DNA from 2 places in the Paucibacter sp. XJ19-41 genome. Region 2 is predicted to be linked to the other one. Evidence: riboswitches for the same ligand, from Rfam matches in the RefSeq annotation. Region 2 holds a riboswitch; the other holds the start of a gene.
The links. A riboswitch is a leader RNA that binds a small molecule or an ion and turns the genes downstream of it on or off. The one in region 2 is predicted to bind S-adenosylhomocysteine.

Region 1: linked by a shared signal. The riboswitch ahead of metH (methionine synthase) and the one ahead of ahcY (adenosylhomocysteinase) in region 2 are both predicted to bind S-adenosylhomocysteine.

Annotation. Positions count from the first base shown of each region.
Region 1 is NZ_JAQOWX010000037.1:18,981-28,949, reverse strand. It holds gene PO768_RS11855 (GGDEF domain-containing protein) at 41-1,273, opposite strand; gene PO768_RS11850 (rhodanese-like domain-containing protein) at 1,373-1,768, opposite strand; gene PO768_RS11845 (homocysteine S-methyltransferase family protein) at 1,801-2,856, shown strand; gene PO768_RS11840 (alpha/beta fold hydrolase) at 2,802-3,626, opposite strand; gene PO768_RS11835 (HD-GYP domain-containing protein) at 3,707-4,906, opposite strand; S-adenosyl-L-homocysteine riboswitch at 4,993-5,090, shown strand; partial or broken gene metH (methionine synthase) at 5,135-7,912, shown strand; gene PO768_RS11825 (glycine zipper 2TM domain-containing protein) at 7,991-8,560, shown strand; gene PO768_RS11820 (helix-turn-helix transcriptional regulator) at 8,565-9,488, opposite strand; gene PO768_RS11815 (xanthine dehydrogenase family protein molybdopterin-binding subunit) at 9,485-9,969, opposite strand, start outside.
Region 2 is NZ_JAQOWX010000080.1:402-10,370, reverse strand. It holds gene PO768_RS19220 (restriction endonuclease) at 1-120, opposite strand, end outside; gene PO768_RS19215 (DUF2970 domain-containing protein) at 244-438, shown strand; gene truD (tRNA pseudouridine(13) synthase TruD) at 549-1,709, shown strand; gene PO768_RS19205 (hypothetical protein) at 1,735-2,175, opposite strand; gene PO768_RS19200 (LysR family transcriptional regulator) at 2,612-3,514, opposite strand; gene PO768_RS19195 (DUF1579 domain-containing protein) at 3,648-4,184, shown strand; gene PO768_RS19190 (NIPSNAP family protein) at 4,175-4,534, shown strand; gene PO768_RS19185 (OmpW/AlkL family protein) at 4,685-5,296, opposite strand; gene metF (methylenetetrahydrofolate reductase [NAD(P)H]) at 5,440-6,270, opposite strand; gene PO768_RS19175 (TlyA family RNA methyltransferase) at 6,267-6,998, opposite strand; gene ahcY (adenosylhomocysteinase) at 7,006-8,427, opposite strand; S-adenosyl-L-homocysteine riboswitch at 8,506-8,603, opposite strand; gene PO768_RS19165 (HAD-IIB family hydrolase) at 8,673-9,467, shown strand; gene PO768_RS19160 (response regulator) at 9,464-9,969, shown strand, end outside.

The DNA of each region.
Region 1 (9,969 bases), on a different contig from region 2:
CGGCCGCGCCGCGCAGGCTAACAGCGGGGTCGGGTCTTGCCTATGCCACCAAAGGGTGTGCGGGCGAACCGGGCGTCGAGATCTCCGCGCTTAGCGCGCGGTTGCGACCGGAGTTCTTGGCTGCATACAAGGCATGGTCGGCACGCTCCAGCACCGACTTTAGCGACTCCGGCAAGGCCGCCGTATCACGCCTGCGGCAGGCGTATCCGATCGACAGCGTAAAAACGACACGTCCTTGCTCACCGACCCGCACGGTGCTGGCGCTGGCTGCCTGGACCAAGGCTTCGGCGCGCTGGGCCGCCTCGACGGAAGTGGCACAGCCCCGGAGCAAGAGGCAGAATTCTTCGCCGCCGTAGCGGCCGGCGATATCGCTCAGCCGCACGGCGCCGGCCATCATGCGCGCGGCGTGGGCGAGCACCAAGTCCCCGCCGCCATGGCCGTAGCGGTCATTGATCTGCTTGAAGTGGTCGAGGTCGACCATCAGCACGGCAAAGGCTTCGGCCGGCCGGGCCTGCTCAATGGCGGCTGCCAGCTCGAAGAAGGCCCTGCGGTTGTACAGCCCGGTCAGGCCGTCACGGCGACTGAGCTCCTGCAGCTCGCGACGCTGCCGTTCATGGGCCATGCTGAAAAAGCCGATCGAGGCCGCGACCACGAACAGCGTGGCCATCGCCAGCGCGAACAGTTGCGGCGTGGAACTGGCGGCCGGGGCTACCTGGGTGCTGGCGCCGCCGGCGCTGAAGAGGGCGCGCATTGCGAATGCGGTCGCCATCACCGCCGCCACCGCTGCGGTCAGATAGGCGACCGGCAAACCGGTCCGACGGGCGTAGCGCAGCACCAGCCAGGCCATCCGGGCCAGCATCAGCGCCAGCGCGCAGGACATGGTGAAAACGGTGACGGCCCACGGTGCCAACTCCAGATAGGTCAGCAAGGTGCCGCCGATGCCGAAACTGCTCAGCAAGACCAGATGATGCCGCGTCACCCGCTGCTCGGTCAGTCGCGCCAGGGCCAGCACACCGAACACGGTGACCGCCATGATCAGCACGTTGGCGAACAGAAAGGTCAGCAGCCAGGGCGCATGGCCGCGCAGGAAGAACAGCAGGCAGGCGCCTCCGGTGGCCGCCATCGACACGCCCCACTCCCGCAGACCCATCGGTTGCTCGGGTATTGCGCGTGCGGTGCTGAAGGCCATCACCGCCATCATGAAGCCGACCATGCTGATTGCTGCCAGCATGGTCCTGGCGTCGAGTGCCAGCGCCTGACTGCTCGCGTCCATGCTCACCACCCCCTGGGTTGGCCGCTTGATGTCCAAAGCGGAGCATCTGCACGGCTCGTTGTGGAGGTGACTTTAACGGGGATTGGAATATGGGCCGACCTACATCTGCTCCCAGGGCAGGCCGTCATGGCGCCAGCCATTGAGCCGGCCGCGCTGGAAGTTCTCGTCCGGGTCGCCCTCGAAGCCATGGACGATGTTGACGACCTCGGCAAAGCCGGCCGCCTCCAGCGCCTGGCCGGCCGCGACCGTGCGGGTGCCGGAGCGGCACAGGAGCACCAGCGGCTTGTTCAGGTCGCCACCGGCCTCGCGCTTGACCTGGGCCACGAAGCGCTCCACATCGGGCTGCATCTCCGGATACTCGTACCAGGCCACATGGACGATGCCGGGCGGATGGCCGACATAGAGGTACTCCAGCTCCATGCGCACATCGAGGAACAGGGACTCGGGGTGTTCTTGCAGATAGGCCTGGGCCTCGACGGGGAGCAGATGTTTCATGGGGGTATTGACGCGCTCTCTAAAATGGCCGGATGAACGCTTCCACCCGACCCTACACGCGCGGCGCGCAGCTGCCCGAGATTCTGCAACAACGCATCGTCATCCTCGACGGCGCGATGGGCACGATGATCCAGCGCTATAAGCTGTCCGAGGCCGATTATCGGGGCGAGCGCTTTGCCGGCCATGGCAAGGACCTGAAGGGCAATAACGACCTGCTGGTGCTGACCAAGCCCGAGGTCATCAGCGAGATCCACGAACAGTACCTGGCCTCAGGCGCCGACATCATCGAGACCAATACCTTCGGCACCACCTCGGTGGCCCAGGAGGATTACGAGCTGGGCGAGCATGCCTTCGAGATGAATGTGGCCGCCGCCCGGCTGGCCCGCGCCGCCTGCGGCAAGTACAGCACGCCGGACAAGCCGCGCTTCGCTGCCGGCGCGCTGGGCCCGACGCCGCGCACCGCCAGCATCAGCCCCGATGTCAATGACCCCGGCGCCCGCAATGTCGACTTCGATACCCTGAAGACCGCCTACTACGAGCAGGCCAAGGGCTTGCTGGACGGCGGGGTGGACCTGTTCCTGGTCGAGACCATCTTCGACACGCTGAACGCCAAGGCGGCGATCTTCGCGCTCGACGAGCTGATGGAAGACACCGGCGAGCGCCTGCCGGTCATCATCTCCGGCACCGTCACCGATGCCTCGGGCCGCATTCTCTCGGGCCAGACCGTCACCGCCTTCTGGCATTCGGTGCGCCATGCCAAGCCGCTGGCCATAGGCCTGAACTGCGCGCTGGGCGCGACGCTGATGCGGCCCTATATCGAGGAATTGGCCAAGGCGGCCGGCGACACCGCGATCAGCTGCTACCCGAACGCCGGCCTGCCCAACCCGATGAGTGACACCGGCTTCGACGAGACGCCTGAGGTCACCGGCCGCCTGGTCGGCGAGTTTGCCGCCGCCGGTTTCCTGAACATCGCCGGCGGCTGCTGCGGCACGACCCCGGCCCATATCGCGGCCATCGCGCAAAAGGTCTCGGTCTACAAGCCGCGCGCCTGCGGCGCGGGCTTGTTCAGCGAATTGTTGGCCGTCTGACCTGCCGCACGGACCAGAGTCAGGATTTCGCGGGCCACCAGATCGGTCCGCTCCTTGTGAACATAGTGGCCGCTGCCATCTGCCTGGACATAACGGGCTTGCGGCAGTGATCGGGCCATCTCGCGCTGCTGGGCCAGCCAGGCCGTCATGAAGGCGGCGTTGGACAGCGGCGGCGGCTCGGTCGCGGAGATAACGACGGCCGGTACGGCGGGCAAGCGCGCCAGATCGCCGAGTTCGGCATAGGTGGCGGGCAGGCCCTGCACCTCGGCGCGCACCCAGGGCTCGGTCAGCATCAGCGCCCAGGCGGGGATGTCGCACATCGTGCCGCCGCCGGCTTCGCAGGCCGCCTTGAAGCCCGGGGGGCGGCCGTCCACCAGCACCAGGCCAGCCACCAGATCCGGGTAGCGCTTGGCAAAGCTCAGCACAAAGGGGCCACCAATCGAATGACCGACCAGGATGTAGGGTGGGTCCATGCCCTTCTGACGGAGGGTGTCCAGCAGTTGCTCGGCCACCTGGGCCCCGGTGCGCGGCTCGCCGCCGCGCCTGGAGCGCTGGTAGCTGAACACCGTCGTCTTGTCCGCCAGGCGCGCGCTCAGGCCGGTCCATGAATCGATGCCATCGCCGGCCCCGGACTCAAGCACCACCCCCGGGCGGCCCTGGCCCTGGATCTTGGTGTGAAGGTTGGGGCCATCAAAGATGGCCGGCAGCGGGTTGCTCGCGGCGCAGCCGCTGAGCAGCAGGGCCATCAAGCCCAGTCTGGAAACCATCATCATCATCGTTGGCGCTCTCTTGCTTGCTGATCCCGGCGCCAGTCTAGGCATGCCATCTGAGTAACAGATGAAAGCCTGGATCAATACAGCTTCAGCAGCCGCTCCATATTCACCAGCAGCTTGAGCTCATGCGGCGCCAGACTGGCGGCAATCGCCTGGCTGGCCAGGCGGGTGTCGCGCGGCACCGGCTCGCTCAGCGGCGCGCCGCTCTTGCCCAGCAGCGCGGCGACCAGGGGTTCGTTGGCGCTGTGGCCTCGCTTGGCGACGACGCCGACCTCGCCATTGGCCAGGCGCACCAGCGAGCCGGGCGGGTAGAGGCCGACGGCCTTGATCAGCGCGGCGCCGGCCTCGTCGGGCTGCTGCAGCTCGTCCAGATAGACGGCACGCGCCGCCTGGGCGCCCGACAGGGCCTTGCGCGAGCGCCGCGGGCTCAGCCGCGCGCCGTAGAGATCGACGCGGCGCAGCACCCGCGCCATCTGCTCGGGCACCGAGCGCGCGGCCAGGGGCCCGGGGCCGGCCTCATGATGCAGGCGCACGATCTGCAGCCAGAGCGAGTCGTGCACGCCCAGCGTGCGCAGCAGCTCGGCGCTGCGGTCGCCATGGCCGAGCAGCACCGCCCGGTGGGCCTCGCTGGGGCGTTCGTCCCGGCCGGCGAGCCGGTCCTGCAGCGCGCTGATGCTGATATTCATCGACAGCGCCGCCTGCCCCAGCACCAGGCGCAGATCCTCGGCCCAGCCCAGCTGGCGAGCGCAGAGCTCGCACAGCAGCAGGCTCAGCAGCGCGTGACGGGCGCTGTAGTGCTGGAAGTCCTGGCTGGATTCGAAGATCAGCAGCATCAGTGCCGCATCGGTTTGCTGCTGGACCCGCGCCAGCATCTCTTGCTGCAGCGTCTGGAAACGTGGCAGGAAGTCCTCGGCCCTGGGCTCGCGCAGCAACGCATGGCCGCGCAGCTGCAGATCGGCCCAGGCTGCCTGGTCGCTGACCTGGGGCACGGCGGCGCCGCCCCGCTCGGGCCGGTAGCTGGTCTGGGCGCGGGCGATGGCGCCCAGCGTGGCGCCCTGGTGCATCATCGTGTCGACCTTGTGGGCCAGCGCGCGCTGGTAGTCCTTGGTCTCATGGGCCTGCACCCAGGCACCGCGCTGTATCAGCGCCTGGACCAGGGGGCTGTCGCTGAGCACCTGGCCGCGCGCGATCAGCAGCTTGCCCTCGGCGTCGCGCAAGGAAAAGTCCAAGACCTGGCCGATGCGCAGGCTGTGAGGGGGCAGGGGTATCAGATCCACGGTGGTTCGCTAGAGCTCTGTACGGATTGTCGGCGCGCCGGCAGCCGGCTTGAGTCGGCGGCCGGGACGCAGCGTAAAATGCGCCACGGTCCGAGGAGCGTTGCGACGGGGTCTGCGATCATGCAGCAGCCCGCCAGGCTTGGATCTGCAAGGGCACCAGCCTTTTCAACGACGCTCACCGATCCATGATTTTGTCGTGGCCGAGGTGAGCCTGCGGTCCGATCTTTCGCCGAGGCCGCCATGAATACCGCTACCCCCCAGACCACGCCGCCCCCGATGAAGCTCTCGGGGCTGGAACCGGTGCGGATCGGCGCCGGCACACTCTTCGTCAATATCGGCGAGCGCACCAATGTCACCGGCTCCAAGGCCTTTGCCCGCATGATTCTGGCCGGGCAGTTCGAGCAGGCGCTGGCGGTGGCGCGCCAGCAGGTCGAAAACGGCGCCCAGGTCATCGACATCAATATGGACGAGGCCATGCTGGACAGCAAGGCGGCGATGGTGCGTTTCCTGAACCTGATCGCCTCCGAGCCCGAGATCGCGCGCGTGCCCATCATGATCGACAGCTCCAAATGGGAGGTGATCGAGGCCGGCCTGAAATGCATCCAGGGCAAGGGCATCGTCAACTCGATCTCGATGAAGGAGGGCGAGGCCGAGTTCCGCCGCCAGGCCAATCTGGTGCGCCGCTATGGCGCGGCCGCCGTCGTGATGGCCTTCGACGAGAAGGGCCAGGCCGACACCTTCGAGCGCAAGATCGAGATCTGCGCGCGGGCCTACAAGATTCTGGTCGACGAGGTTGGTTTCCCGGCCGAAGACATCATCTTCGACCCGAACATCTTCGCGATCGCCACCGGCATCGAGGAGCACGACAACTACGCGGTCGACTTCATCAACGCGACCCGCTGGATCAAGCAGAACCTGCCCGGCGCCAAGGTGTCGGGCGGGGTCTCGAACGTCAGCTTCAGCTTCCGCGGTAACGACCCGGTGCGCGAGGCCATCCACACGGTCTTCCTGTACCACGCGATCCAGGCCGGCATGGACATGGGCATCGTCAACGCCGGCATGGTGGGCGTCTACGACGATCTGGAAGCCACGCTGAGAGAGCGCGTCGAGGACGTGGTGCTGAACCGCCGGCCCCGGATCCCCGAAGGGGAGCCTTACGTCTCCCCCGGCGAGCGCCTGATCGAGGTCGCCGAGAGCGCCAAGGGCCTGGCCAAGGACGACACGGCCCGGCTGGCCTGGCGCGCCGGCGATGTCAATGCGCGGCTCTCGCATGCGCTGGTGCACGGCATCACCGACTTCATCGTCGAAGACACCGAGGAGGCCTGGGTCGCGATCCAGGCCGGTGGCGGGCGGCCCCTGCATGTGATCGAAGGCCCGCTGATGGCCGGCATGAATATCGTCGGCGACCTGTTCGGCCAGGGCAAGATGTTCCTGCCCCCGGTGGTCAAGAGCGCGCGGGTGATGAAGTCGGCCGTGGCCCATCTGATCCCGTACATCGCGGAAGAAACGCGCCAGCTGGAGGCCGCCGGTGGCGACGTCAAGCCCAAGGGCAAGATCGTCATCGCGACCGTGAAGGGCGATGTGCACGACATCGGCAAGAACATCGTCACCGTGGTCCTGCAGTGCAATAACTACGAGGTCGTCAATATGGGCGTGATGGTGCCCTGCCAGGACATCCTTGCGCGCGCCAAGGTCGAGGGGGCCGACATCATCGGCCTCTCGGGCCTGATCACGCCCAGCCTGGAAGAGATGCAGCATGTGGCCGCCGAGATGCAGCGCGACGACTACTTCCGCATCAAGAAGATCCCGCTGCTGATCGGCGGCGCGACCTGCAGCCGCGTTCACACTGCCGTCAAGATCTCGCCGCACTACGAAGGCCCGGTCGTCTATGTGCCCGATGCCTCGCGCTCGGTGGGCGTCTGCACCGAGCTGCTCAGCGACGACCGCGCGGCCGCCTATATCGACGAGCTGAAGGCCGACTACGACAAGGTGCGGCAGCAGCACGCCAACAAGAAGAAGACCCCGCTGGTGACCTTGGCCCAGGCGCGTGCCAACAAGACCAAGCTCGACTGGGCCGGCTATCGCCCGCCGGTGCCGAAGTTCATCGGCCGCCGTGTCTTCAAGAACTACGACCTGGCCGAGCTGGCCCAGCACATCGACTGGGCGCCGTTCTTCCAGACCTGGGACCTGGCCGGCCCCTTCCCGGCCATCCTGAAGGACGAGATCGTTGGCCACGAGGCGCAGCGCGTCTTCAGCGATGGCAAGCGCATGCTGCAGCGTCTGATCGATGGCCGCTGGCTGACCGCCAACGGCGTGTTCGGCCTTTACCCCGCTGCCCAGGTCAATGACGACGATATCGAGATGTACAGCGACGAAAGCCGCAGCGAGGTCTTGATGACCTGGCGAGGCCTGCGCATGCAGTCGGAGCGCCCGGTGGTAGACGGCGTGATGCGGCCCAACCGCTGCCTGGCTGACTACGTCGCCGCCAAGGGCTCGGTGCCGGACTACATCGGCCTGTTCGCCGTTACCGCCGGCCTGGGTGTGGACAAGAAGGAAGCGCAGTTCCTGGCCGACCACGACGACTACTCGGCCATCATGCTGAAGGCCCTGGCCGACCGCCTGGCCGAGGCCTTTGCCGAGCGTCTGCACCAGCGTGTGCGCCAGGAGTTCTGGGCCTATGCGGCCGATGAGGCCTTGAGCAACGAGCAGATGATTGCCGAGCAGTACCGCGGCATCCGCCCGGCACCCGGCTACCCGGCCTGCCCGGACCATCTGTCCAAGCGCGATCTGTTCAAGGTACTGACCCCCGAGGACATCCAGATGGGCCTGACCGACAGCATGGCGATGACACCGGCCGCCAGCGTCAGCGGTTTTTATTTCTCGCACCCTGAGGCCAGCTATTTCAATGTCGGCACCATCGGCGACGATCAGATGCAGGATTGGGCGGCGCGGATGGCGCTGGACGAAGCAGCCGCGAAGCGCGCGCTGGCGCCGCTGCTGGGCTGACATGCGCTTACATCTGCCGGTCGGCGCCGGCCCGGCGGTCTGCGTTAAGGTGTCATCCCTGTTTCCGGAGTTGACCCTATGAGCATGCCCTTGAATTCCAGCCAGACCATTGCCATCGTGGCGGTAGCGGCCGCTCTGGTGGCCGGCGCCTACGCGCTGGGCCGTTCCACGCAAGACCCGACCCCTGCGCCTGCGCCTTTGGCCGCCGTGGTCGAGGACAGCAAGCCCGCACCGGCCAAGCTCGCTCAAGCCGAGGTGCCGAAGCCGGCCCCCAAGCCCGCCGCCGAGCCCAAGCCTGTGGCCGAACCCCGGCTTTGCAATGACTGCTCACGCGTCGTCTCGGTGCGCAGCGAGGAGCGCGAGGGCGAGGGCAGCGGCCTCGGTGCGATCGGTGGCGCGGTGATCGGTGGCATCCTGGGCAACCAGGTCGGCGGCGGCAGCGGCAAGAAGATTGCCACGGTCGGTGGCGCGGTGGCCGGTGGCTATGCCGGCAACGAGATCGAGAAGCGCCAGAAGAGCAAGCGCGTCTGGATCGTCCGCCTCGAGCACAAGGACGGCAGCAGCCGCACCCTGGAACGCGCCAGCGATCCGGGCCTGAAGGCCGGCGACATCGTCGAACTGCGCGACGGCGAGCTGCGTCGTCACTGAGGGATCATTGAGCGCCGGCCTGCCGGTAGCGTGCCGGCGGCAGCCCGACCCGGCGGGTGAACTCGCGGGTGAAGTGGGCCTGGTCGGCAAAGCCGCACAGAAAGCCGATCTCGGCGATGCCATGCGCGCTGCTGCCCAGGCACCAGGCCGCCAGCCTTGAGCGGGTCTCGGCGATCACGCCGCTGAGGCTCAGGCCATGGGCGGCCAGCTGGCGCTGCAGGCTGCGGCCCGACAGGCCCAGGCCATCGGCGACCTCGGCCAGCCGCAGCGCCGCAGCCGGGTCGGCCAGCTGGCGCTGCGCCAGTGCCAGCGCCAGCGGTGGCCAGCGCAGCGGCGCCAGCAGATCGGCCGGTGCGCAAGGTCTGCTTGGCAAAGGGCTGAGCGCCCGCCAGCGGAACTGCCAGGCCCGCATCGCATCATCGGCGGCCAGCTGGCGCAGCGTGGCCTCGTCGGCCTGTGGATGCACCGGCTGACCGGCGATCCACACCTGCAGCGCTTGCGTGCCCAAAGCCTCGAAGCCGCCGATCAGCACGCCCAGCACCGCCAGGCTCTCGGCCGACTGCGGTGCGGGGCCGCTGTGCCTGAGCCTGATCCGGCCCTCGTCCGGTTCGTCCTCGATCAGCACGCGGTGCTCGGCGTGGATATAGCGCTCCAGCCGCTGCCAGCGCCGCATGAAGTCCAGCGGCGCGCGCGCCGCCACCAGCACCTGGTGCAGCGGCTCGCCCTCGATATGACTGACCTCGCGCGCCAGTGCCAGCAGCGTGGCCAGGCCGCCCTGCTCGACGATGGCCGCGACGACACGTCGCTTGTCCTGATGCGCCACCCGCGCGCCCTCGGGCAGCGGCAGCGGCGGGTTCAGGCCTTGCGCGGCCATGCCGCGCAGCAGCAGGCGCAGCATCGTCGCGCTGGCGAAGTCGGCGGTGTTCATCGCGCCAGTGTGCCCGCTGCTGCTCTCAAATCGTCGGCACGCACCGGCAGCCGCGTGAAGCGCAGGCCGGTGGCGGCCCGCAGCGCGTTGGCGATGGCCCCGGCGCCGGCCACCATCGCGGTCTCGCCGGCGCCGCCGCTGGGCTCGCTGGTATCGATCAGCTCGATATGCAGGGCCGGCAGATCGTGGATGCGCGGGATCGGCGCCTCGGCGAAGCCGCTGGCCGCGATGCCCGCCTGCTTGTCCACCGGCAGCGCCTCGATCAGCACCATGCCCAGACACCAGACCAGATTGCCCTCGATTTGCGCGCGCACGCCATCGGGCTGGATGATGCGGCCGCAGTCATGGGCGCAGTGCATCGTGCTCACCCGGGCGGCGCCGCTGGCCCGCTCGACCTCGACCTCGGCAATCACCGCTGCATAAGCGCTGCCCTTGTAGATGCCGCAGGCCAGGCCGCGGCCGCGCAGGGTGTTTTCATCGC
Region 2 (9,969 bases):
GATGTCTAGCATCGCTCGTGAATGACCGCATAGCGACCATCCTCGATCTTCCACGCAGGTCCCGTCAGAGACGGCATACGCTGCGGTGCCGAAGTTCTGCTGCAGGCTGGTCAGAGTCACTCGCTGAGCAAGGTCTGAGCGCAGTCAGCCGATCGCATCTGATCCGCTCTTTTCGGTCAGATTCTGAGCCTGGGTTTTGGGCGTTGGGCTTGGCACAGTCTGGCCTGAAAGCGAGGTCCGATCATGAGTCCGTTCCGGTATGTGCGAATGGTGTTGTGGAGCTTCATCGGCATTGGCGGCGGTGCACCACGCCGGGAGCTGGCAGAGATGAAGCCGCTGGTGCTGATCGGCGTGGCCGTGCTGCTGGCCGCACTGTTCGGGCTGACGCTCTGGGGGCTGGCGAACCTGGCAGTCTCCGCATGGGCACAGCAGCCATGAAGCGCCTGCTTCCTTCTTGCCCGTCTTCTGCCGATGAAGTTCTTCGCCATCAAGTGGCATTGCGACCAAGAGAAGAAGAAAAAAAGAAGAAATAGCGAAAGCGGCGGACCGTGCGCGTCAAGCTCGGGCGTGACAAGCCGGGGCAACTTCCGCTCCTGGCCGAGCCGTGGCATGCGGCTAGGGGAGAATCACGGTCTGGACTGCCCGATGGGCGAGACAGCCTCTCCCTCTCTACGGCTGCTGCCGTCAGACCGCTCATGACCGACGCCCCTCTTCAATACACGACCTTGCCGCCCTGGCCCAAGGCTTACCCGGCCAGCGGCGCCAGCGCCACGCTGAAGTTCCTCAACGAGGATTTCGTCGTGACCGAGCTGCCGCTGCAGCTGCCCTCCGGTGCGGGCGAACACCTCTGGCTGGACATCGAAAAGAACGGCGCCAACACCGTCTTCGTCGCTAAAGCGCTGGCCGAGGCCGCCGGCGTGCAGGAATGGGACGTGGGCTATGCCGGCCTCAAGGACCGCTACGCCATCACCCGTCAGTGGTTCAGCATCTATTTGCCGAAGGGCGAGACGCCCGACCTGACCCTGCTTCAGCACCCGGAATTCAAGGTGCTGAGCCAGAGCCGCCATGTGAAGAAGCTGCGCCCCGGTGATCTGCTGGGCAACCGCTTCCGCCTCGTGCTGCGTGAGGTGAGTGGCGACCGCGACGCTGTTGAGGCCAATCTTCAGGCCGCTGCGGCGCGTGGCGTGCCCAACTACTTCGGCGCTCAGCGTTTCGGCCATGACGGCGGCAACATCGAGCAGGGCCGGGCCATGCTGGCGCGCGAGATCCGTGTGCGCAACCCGAAGAAGAAGGGCCTCTACCTGTCGGCGCTGCGCTCCTTCGTCTTCAATGAAGTGCTGGCGCTGCGTATCCAGCAGGGGCTCTGGGGCAAGACCCTGCCCGGCGACGTGTTGGACGAGGCGGGACTGCCCACCGGACCGCTCTGGGGACGGGGCCGCGTGATCACCACCGATCAGGCGCAGGCCCTGGAAATGGGCGTGGCCGAACGTCACGCCGGCTTGTGCAACGGCATGGAGCACGCCGGTCTGGACCAGGAGCGCCGCGCCCTGGTGGCCAGGCCGGTGGACCTGTCATGGGCATGGCCGCAAGCCGATCAACTGCTGCTCACCTTCTCTTTGCCCGCCGGGACTTACGCCACGTCCGTGCTGAACGAAATCCTCCACACCACCGAGCCTGAGCGGCACACCGAGTCTGCGGCTGCCGAATGACGGTGCCCTCACGGGGTTCGGCCGCTCATACCTTGGCGAGGAAGGCCGCCGCATCACCCGCTTCACACTTCCAGTCTGCGAAGACCCCGACCAGATTGCATTCCACGCAGCGGCAAGCGATGTAGTACCAGCGCACGTCATGTGTGCCCTCGTAGACGGAGACGCCGGACATCAGCTCGAACACCTCGTTCTCGCACACGCACTCGTGCGTCTCGGGCGCGGCTTCTTCAACGTAGTCCGCGCTGTCGCCCATCAGGTGTTCCTGCCCGCAGTCGGTGCAGGTGCGGATGGCCACGCCGGCGGCTTCATCGGTCTGTAGCGCGAAGGTCCGGCACCCGCAATCGCATTTGGACGCGGCAAACCGGACGGCTTCATGGCGATTCGCAATGCTGTAGCTGCGCAGCTCGGCTTGGGTGTCGCCGGACGTCGTCCCGTACCAGAACTCGCCCTTCTTCGTCAGTGCCATTGATGCTGCTCCATTCTTCAAGGTGGGCTTCCCGGCAGGCCTGAGGCCAGGCTCGCCCCGATCATCCGGATTTTGCCTGGAGGCCCGGCGAATCGTTGTCCAGGGCCCCGGTAGGGGTGGTCGCCGCGGTGTGGTCGAGAGCTGAGCATCCTCCTGTTGCGGCGTCACTGCGGAACTCGAATGACAGGTGCGCTTCTACCCGGTAGGCTTGAATCGGCCCATAGCGGTGGTAGCGCGATCAGATTTGCAGCCATTCAGCGTTGCATTGGCAGCGCTGCGCTGCGCGGCTCGGTCGCGCAGCGCCCGTGTTGGTGCTTATGGGCCTTTCCACATGAGAGACCACCCGCTGGGGCTGGGTGGTGCCCCGCCCGCCGAACACTCGGCTTGTCTTGCGCCTGCAGCGTTCTGTTGTGATGCTTGCGAGACACTTTCAATGTCAGGGCAATGCAGCACGCCCCTCAAACAGCTCGACGAGGGGCCGTGTGCCCTCAAACACCGCGTCAAACAGTTGCTTGATGCGGGGTACATGGCGCAGATCCAAGCGCGTGAGCACCCAAAGGTCGCTGCGCCACGCTTTGGGCGGCGTCGGTATCACGCGGCAGATGCTGGACTCCAAGTCACCGAGATAGCACGGAAGCACGGCCATGCCTGCGCCGGCTTTGACCAAGTTCAACACGTTCACGTGGCTGTTGGTGCGCAACACGGCATTGGCGTCCAAGCCTTGCTGGTGCAGCCACTTGGAGGAATCCAGGTGCGCAAAGGTTTCGTCACCGGCAACCCAGGGGAAATCGGCCAGGTTGCCGGGGGTTGCGCCACCGATCTTGCGTGAGCGGTACACCGTGGACTCGATGCGGCACAGACGCCGTGCCACCAGCGGGTCCGCCGGCCGGCCGCCCGCGCGAATGGCCACATCGGCCTCGCCCTTCAGAATGTCTTGCTGCACCGTGGAGGTGTTGATCAACAACTGCACACCAGCCTGGCGCTGGTAGGCGCTGAGCAAGGGGGCCAGGGCTGCGTGCATGAGGGTGTCGGTCGTGGTCAGCCGCACAACCCCACCCGGCCAGGCCGCGCGCTTTCCGAGCCGCCGTGTTGCCGAGGCCAACTCGGTTGCCATGCCGGCGGCCACTTGCAACAGCTCCTGCCCCGCCTCCGTCAGCGCATAGCCGGACCGATTGCGCTCAAACAAGCGCACGCCAAGCTCGGATTCCAGAGACCCCAGGCGACGAAACACGGTGGCATGACTGACTCCCAGTTTGTCGGCGGCTGCGATCAGAGATCCAGCGCGGGCAATGTGCAAGAAGAAACGCAAGTCGTCCCAAGACTTGGGGCTTTGGGTCATGGCGGCGTACCACGGATTCGGATTTCAATGACTTGCAATTCTGACATGTTGGCTTGCACAAATGGACGAAGTGAGGGATGACCAAGCACCTAGGCTTCGAGGATCAATTTGCACACCTCGAGAGCAAGCGGGCATGCCAGATCCAACCAGCACTCCAAGCACACCCAGCACCGGTGCAGCTTCTGACTTCGACTTCTTTGTCGGATCCTGGCAGATACAGCACAGTCGGCTCAAGGAACGGCTGACGGGCTGCCAGGAATGGGCGCAATTCGAGGGCAGTTCTGTCATGCAAAAGCTGCTCGGGGGCCATGCCAATGTGGATGACAACGTGATTCACCTGCCCGATGGCGACTACCGGGCCCTGACCATCCGAAGCTTCGACGCGGCCAGTGGTTTGTGGTCGATCTGGTGGTTGGATGGTCGTCATCCAGGGCGACTCGATGTGCCTGTTGTGGGTGGCTTCAAGGACGGCAAGGGCTACTTCTACGCCGACGACATTCATAACGGCCACGCCATTCGCGTTCGTTTCTTGTGGACTCAACGCTCTGAACTGGGGCAACCACGTTGGGAGCAAGCGTTCTCCACCGATGGTGGTGTCAGCTGGGAAGTCAATTGGGTGATGGACTTCCGCCGTACCGACGGTGTTGCGGGAACACTTGGATGCCCGTAATCGAAATTCGCAGCTACCGGCTGGTGCCGGGCAGCCGAGATCGGTTCCACCAGCTGATCGACCAGCAAAGCCTGCCGCTGATGCTGGACTGGGGTATTGACGTCGTGGACTTTGGTCCCTCATTGCACGACGCTGATGGTTATTTCCTGATTCGCGCTTTTCACGACATGGTCACGCTTGAAGTCGCCCAGGCCGCCTTCTACGCGAGTCCGGCCTGGCGCAACGGGCCACGCGAAGCCATCGTGAGCTTGATCGCTTCAGACAGCAACGTCGTGATGGAGATGAGCCACGACCGCATTGAGGCCTTGCGCAACCGAACCATCGCCACCAATGGACGGCTCCCCGATTGACGCACCCCAGAAACAATTGGACAACACAGACCGATTGCCACCCTCGACAAGTAGACATCGGCAGGCCCCAGAATGAAGTCTCGGGGCGCCGATGGTCCTTGGCTCAGCGGTGCGGGCGAGTCGCACGGCTCTTCTTCAGGGCGGGTGGGCTTAGAAGCGCCAGCCCAGACCCACGCCGACCAGCAGCGGGTCGACCTTGAACTTGCCAGCCGACTGGCCGTGCGAGTAGACGGTGGTGTCGATCTGCACCTTCTTGATGTCGACGTTCAGGAACAGGTTCTTGGCCAGCTCGATATCGGCGCCGACCTGCAGCGACAGGCCGTAGCTGTTCTTCTTGATGCTGGGGGCCAGCGCGGCGACCACTGCCGGCGCGAAGTTGACGCTGGAGAAGCGGGTGTAGTTCAGGCCGGCGCCGATATAGGGGCGGAAGGTCGCGGTGGGCGCGAAGTGGTACTGCAGGCTCAGGGTCGGCGGCAGATGCTTGAGCGAGCCGATCTTGGCGCCGCCGGCCTTCAGATCATGCTTTTGCGGATAGGTCAGGACCAGCTCGGCCGCGATGTTCGGCGTGAAGAAGTAGCTGATGTCGACCTCGGGGATGGTCTTGTTGTTGATCGCCAGACCGAGACCGGTGCTGTCCTTGTTGGCCGCGTCGAGATGCACGGCACGCACACGCACCAGCCAGGGCTCTTGCATGGCCTGTGCCTGGGCGGTGCCGGCCAGGCTGAGAGCGGCGAGGGTGGCGAGGACGATCTTCTTGGACATGGGACAAGCTCCTTGTTGATGGGACCCGTGTGGCCCCGATGAAGCTATTGGAGGCGCTCATCCCGGGTTAACCCTTGATCTGACGCAAGCATAAAAAAGCCCCCGCACGGAGGGCTGGCGGAGTTTGCGCTGGCTCAATCTTGTCAGCCGAGTCTGAGGCGTTTGCACAACTCCAGGGTCAGCGCCGACTGGTTCAGCGTATAGAAGTGGATGGCCGGCACGCCGCCGGCGATCAGGCGCTCGCAGACCCGCGTCATCACATCCAGGCCGAAGGCGCGGATCGAGGCCGCGTCGTCCATATAGCCTTCCATCTTCAGCGCCACCCAGCGCGGGATCTCGATGCCGTCGCGCTGGGCGAACTGGGCGATGCGGGCGTAGTTGTGGAAGGGCATGATGCCCGGGATGATCGGTGCGTCCACACCCAGGGCCCGCACCTCGTCCACGAAGTTGAAGTAGGCGTCGGGGTTGAAGAAGAACTGCGTGATCGCGGCGCTGGCGCCGGCGCGCATCTTGTCGGCAAAGTGCTGCAGATCGCGCGCCGCGTAGCGCTGCTGCGGGTGGTACTCGGGATAGGCTGCGACCTCGATCTTCCAGTCCGGGCCCTGGGTCTCGCGGATGAAGCGCACCAGCTCGGCCGCATAGCGGAACTCGCCGGCCGTGGCCGTGCCGCTGGGCAGGTCGCCGCGCAGCGCGACCACGCGGCGGATGTTCTGCGCCCGGTAGGTGGCCAGGATCTCGGCGATGTTCTCGCGCGTCGAGCCGACGCAGCTCAGATGCGGCGCGGCCTCATGGCCCATCGCCGCGATGTCCATCACGGTGGCCAGGGTCTTGTCGCGGGTGGAGCCGCCGGCGCCATAGGTGACGCTGAAGTACTGCGGCTGCAGGACGCTCAAGTCCTGCACCACGTTCTTCAGCTTCTCGGTGCCCAGCGGCGTGTTGGGCGGGAAGAATTCGAAACTGACAGCGGTCGTCATGGTTGTTGTGCCCACAAGAAGAACTCTTTATTGCCATCACCGCCGGTGATGGCGCTCTCGAAATAGCCGCGCACCTGCCAGCCCAGCGCCGCCGCCGCCTCGCGCGCCCGGGTCTCCAGCAGCGGGTACTGGGCCGCATCGCGCACCAGGCCGCCGCGACCCAGGGCCTTGGGTCCCAGCTCGAACTGCGGCTTGATCAGCAGCAAGACCTGGCCCCCCGGCGCCAGCCAGGGTGCCAGGCGCGGCAGTTCGCCCAGCATCGAGATGAAGCTCAGGTCGCCAACGATCAGCGCAAAACGCTGCGCCGGCTGGTACTGCCGCACATGCATGCCCTCGATGGCCTGCACCCGAGGGTCGCCCGCCAGGCCTGCATGCAGCTGGCCATGGCCCACATCGATGCCGACCACCCGCGCCGCACCGCCTTTAAGCAGACAGTCGGTGAAGCCGCCGGTGCTCTGGCCGATGTCCAGCACGGTCAGCCCGCCAAGGACCAGCCCGCTGGCCTTCAGCGCGCCTTCGAGCTTGAGCCCGCCGCGCGAGACATAGCGCAGCTCCGCGTCATCGGTGATGCGGAACTGGGTGACCTCCAGCAGGTCTTCGCCGGCCTTCTTCACCGGCGTCCAGCCCTGGGCCGAGGCCCACTCGACGGCGCCGTTGTCGATCAGCCGCTGAGCGGCCGAGCGCGTCGGTGCCAGGCCCTGGGCGACCAGCAGCTGATCGGCGCGCATCGGCCTTTTAGTAGCGGTAGGTGTTGGATTTGAACGGGCCGACCTTCGGCACGCCGATATACGCCGCCTGCTCATCGCTGAGTTCGCTGAGCTGCGCATTCAGCGTCACCAGCTGCAGGCGCGCCACCTTCTCGTCCAGGTGCTTGGGCAGCACATAGACCTTGCCGATGTCGTAGGCGTCCTTGTGCGCGTACAGCTCGATCTGGGCGATCGTCTGGTTGGCGAACGAGGACGACATCACATAGCTCGGGTGGCCCGTGCCGCAGCCCAGGTTCACCAGGCGGCCCTTGGCCAGCAGGATGATGCGACGGCCCGAGGGGAAGATCACATGATCGACCTGGGGCTTGATCTCGTCCCACTCGCAGGCTTCCAGCGAGGCGACGTCGATCTCGTTGTCGAAGTGGCCGATATTGCAGACGATGGCATTGTTCTTCATCGCCGCCATATGCTCGTAGCGGATCACATTCTTGTTGCCGGTGGCGCTGACGAAGATGTCGGCCTTGTCGGCCGCGTATTCCATCGTCACGACGCGATAGCCTTCCATCGCCGCCTGCAGCGCGCAGATCGGGTCGATCTCGGTGACCCAGACCTGAGCCGAGAGCGCGCGCAGCGCCTGGGCCGAGCCCTTGCCCACATCGCCGTAGCCGGCGACGACGGCGATCTTGCCGGCCACCATCACATCGGTGGCGCGCTTGATCGCGTCGACCAGCGATTCGCGGCAGCCGTAGAGATTGTCGAACTTGCTCTTGGTGACCGAGTCATTGACATTGATCGCGCGGAACAGCAGGCCGCCCTTGGCCGCCATCTCGTTCAGGCGCAGCACGCCGGTGGTGGTTTCCTCGGTCACGCCGATGATCTCGGCGCTCTTGCGGGTGTACCAGGTGGGGTCCTGGGCGATCTTGGCCTTGATCGCGGCGAACAGGATGCGCTCCTCCTCGCTGCCCGGCTTGGCCAGCACCGACAGATCCTTCTCGGCCTTCTGGCCCAGATGCATCAGCAGCGTCGCGTCGCCGCCATCGTCCAGGATCATGTTCGGGCCTTCGCCGGCCGTGCCCTTGGCGCCGAAGTCAAAGATGCGATGGGTGTAGTCCCAGTAGTCTTCCAGCGTCTCGCCCTTGTAGGCAAACACCGGCGTGCCGGCGGCCACCAGCGCGGCGGCGGCGTGGTCCTGGGTCGAGAAGATATTGCAGGAGGCCCAGCGCACCTCGGCGCCCAGCGCCTGCAGGGTCTCGACCAGCACGCCGGTCTGGATGGTCATGTGCAGCGAGCCGGTGATGCGCGCGCCCTTGAGCGGCTGGCTGGCGGCGTATTCCTTGCGGATGGCCATCAGCGCGGGCATCTCGCTCTCGGCGATGCTCAGTTCCTTGCGGCCCCAGGCGGCCAGGCTCAGGTCGGCGATATGGTATTGGTCAGCGGACAGCGTCGTCATTGCAAAAGCTCCTTCATGTTTGAAGCCGCAATGCCGGTGGGACGTCAGAGTCAAAAAACGGTCACCCACGCGAGACATTGCGGGTGAGCGCGGTTGCAGTGGTCTGAAGATCAACGCTTCAAGACAATCCGAGCCTGGCCTCAATGGGAGCTGAGGTTGCAACGCTCCTCGGAAGCTTGAATTCTAGCTGCAAGCCGCACGGCTCTGGTGTGGAATAGCGCCGGGATTGACGACAATCCCGGCCCATGCAGCCTTTGAATCTTTGCCCCCCGGCGGCCTTGCGTGCCGTGCGCGGCGTGCTCACCGACATCGACGACACCCTGACTGCCGACGGCGCGATCGCTCCCGAGGCCTTGCAGGCGCTGCACGAGCTGCGCGCCGCCGGTCTGCCTGTGATTGCGATCACCGGCCGCCCGGCCGGCTGGAGCGAGCCCTTCGCGCTGGCTTGGCCGGTGGCCGCCATCGTGGCCGAGAACGGCGCGGTGATGTTGCGCAATGAAGGCGGCGCGCTGCGCCGCGATTTCAGCCAGGACGAGGCCACGCGCAGCGCCAACTTCGCCCGGCTGCAGGCCTGCGCGGCCGATGTGCTGGCGCGCGTGCCAGGCACCTGCCTGGCGACCGACAGCCCGGGGCGGCTGACCGATATCGCGATCGACCACAGCGAGTTCGCCCATCTGGCACCGGCCCAGATCGCGCAAGCCTGCGCGGTGATGCGCGAGCATGGGCTGACCGCCACCGTCAGCTCCATCCACATCAACGGCTGGATCGGTGAGCACAGCAAATGGACCGCCGCGCAATGGGCGGTGCCGACCGCGCTGGGCCTGGACTTCGACGCGCGCGACTGGGTCTATGTCGGCGACTCGACCAATGACCAGCTGATGTTCGAGCGCGTGCCGCTGTCGGTGGGCGTGGCCAATATCGCGCGCTTTGTGCCGCAACTGCAGCGCTTGCCGGCCTATGTCACCGACGCCGACCGCGGCCAGGGCTTCGCGGAGCTGGCTGCGGCCCTGCTGGCGGCGCACGGCGGATCCGGCCGATGAGTCACCGCCATCGTCTGCTGCTGGTCGAGGACGATGTCAAGCTGGCAGCCCTGATCGCCAGCTTCCTCGGCCAGCATGGTTTCGAGCTGCTGCTGGAGGAGCGCGGCGACCGCGCGCTGGCCCGTTTCGAGCGCGAGCGCCCGGACCTGGTGCTGTTGGACCTGATGCTGCCGGGCCTGGACGGTCTGGCCGTGTGCCGAGAACTGCGCCGTCTGAAGGCCGATGTGCCGCTGCTGATGCTGACCGCGCGCGATGCGCTGGCAGACCAGGTGCTGGGCCTGGAGTCCGGTGCCGACGACTATGTACTCAAGCCGGTGGAGCCGATGCTGCTGCTGGCTCGCTTGCGCGCGCTGCTGCGTCGCCGCAGTGCCGACGCGGCAACCGTGCCGGCACCGCTGCGCCTGTTGGATGGGGCGCTGTCCCTGTGCGCGGCGCGGCGCGAGGCCCATCTGGCCGACACGCCCCTGTTGCTCAGCACCCAGGAGTTCGAAATGCTGTGGGT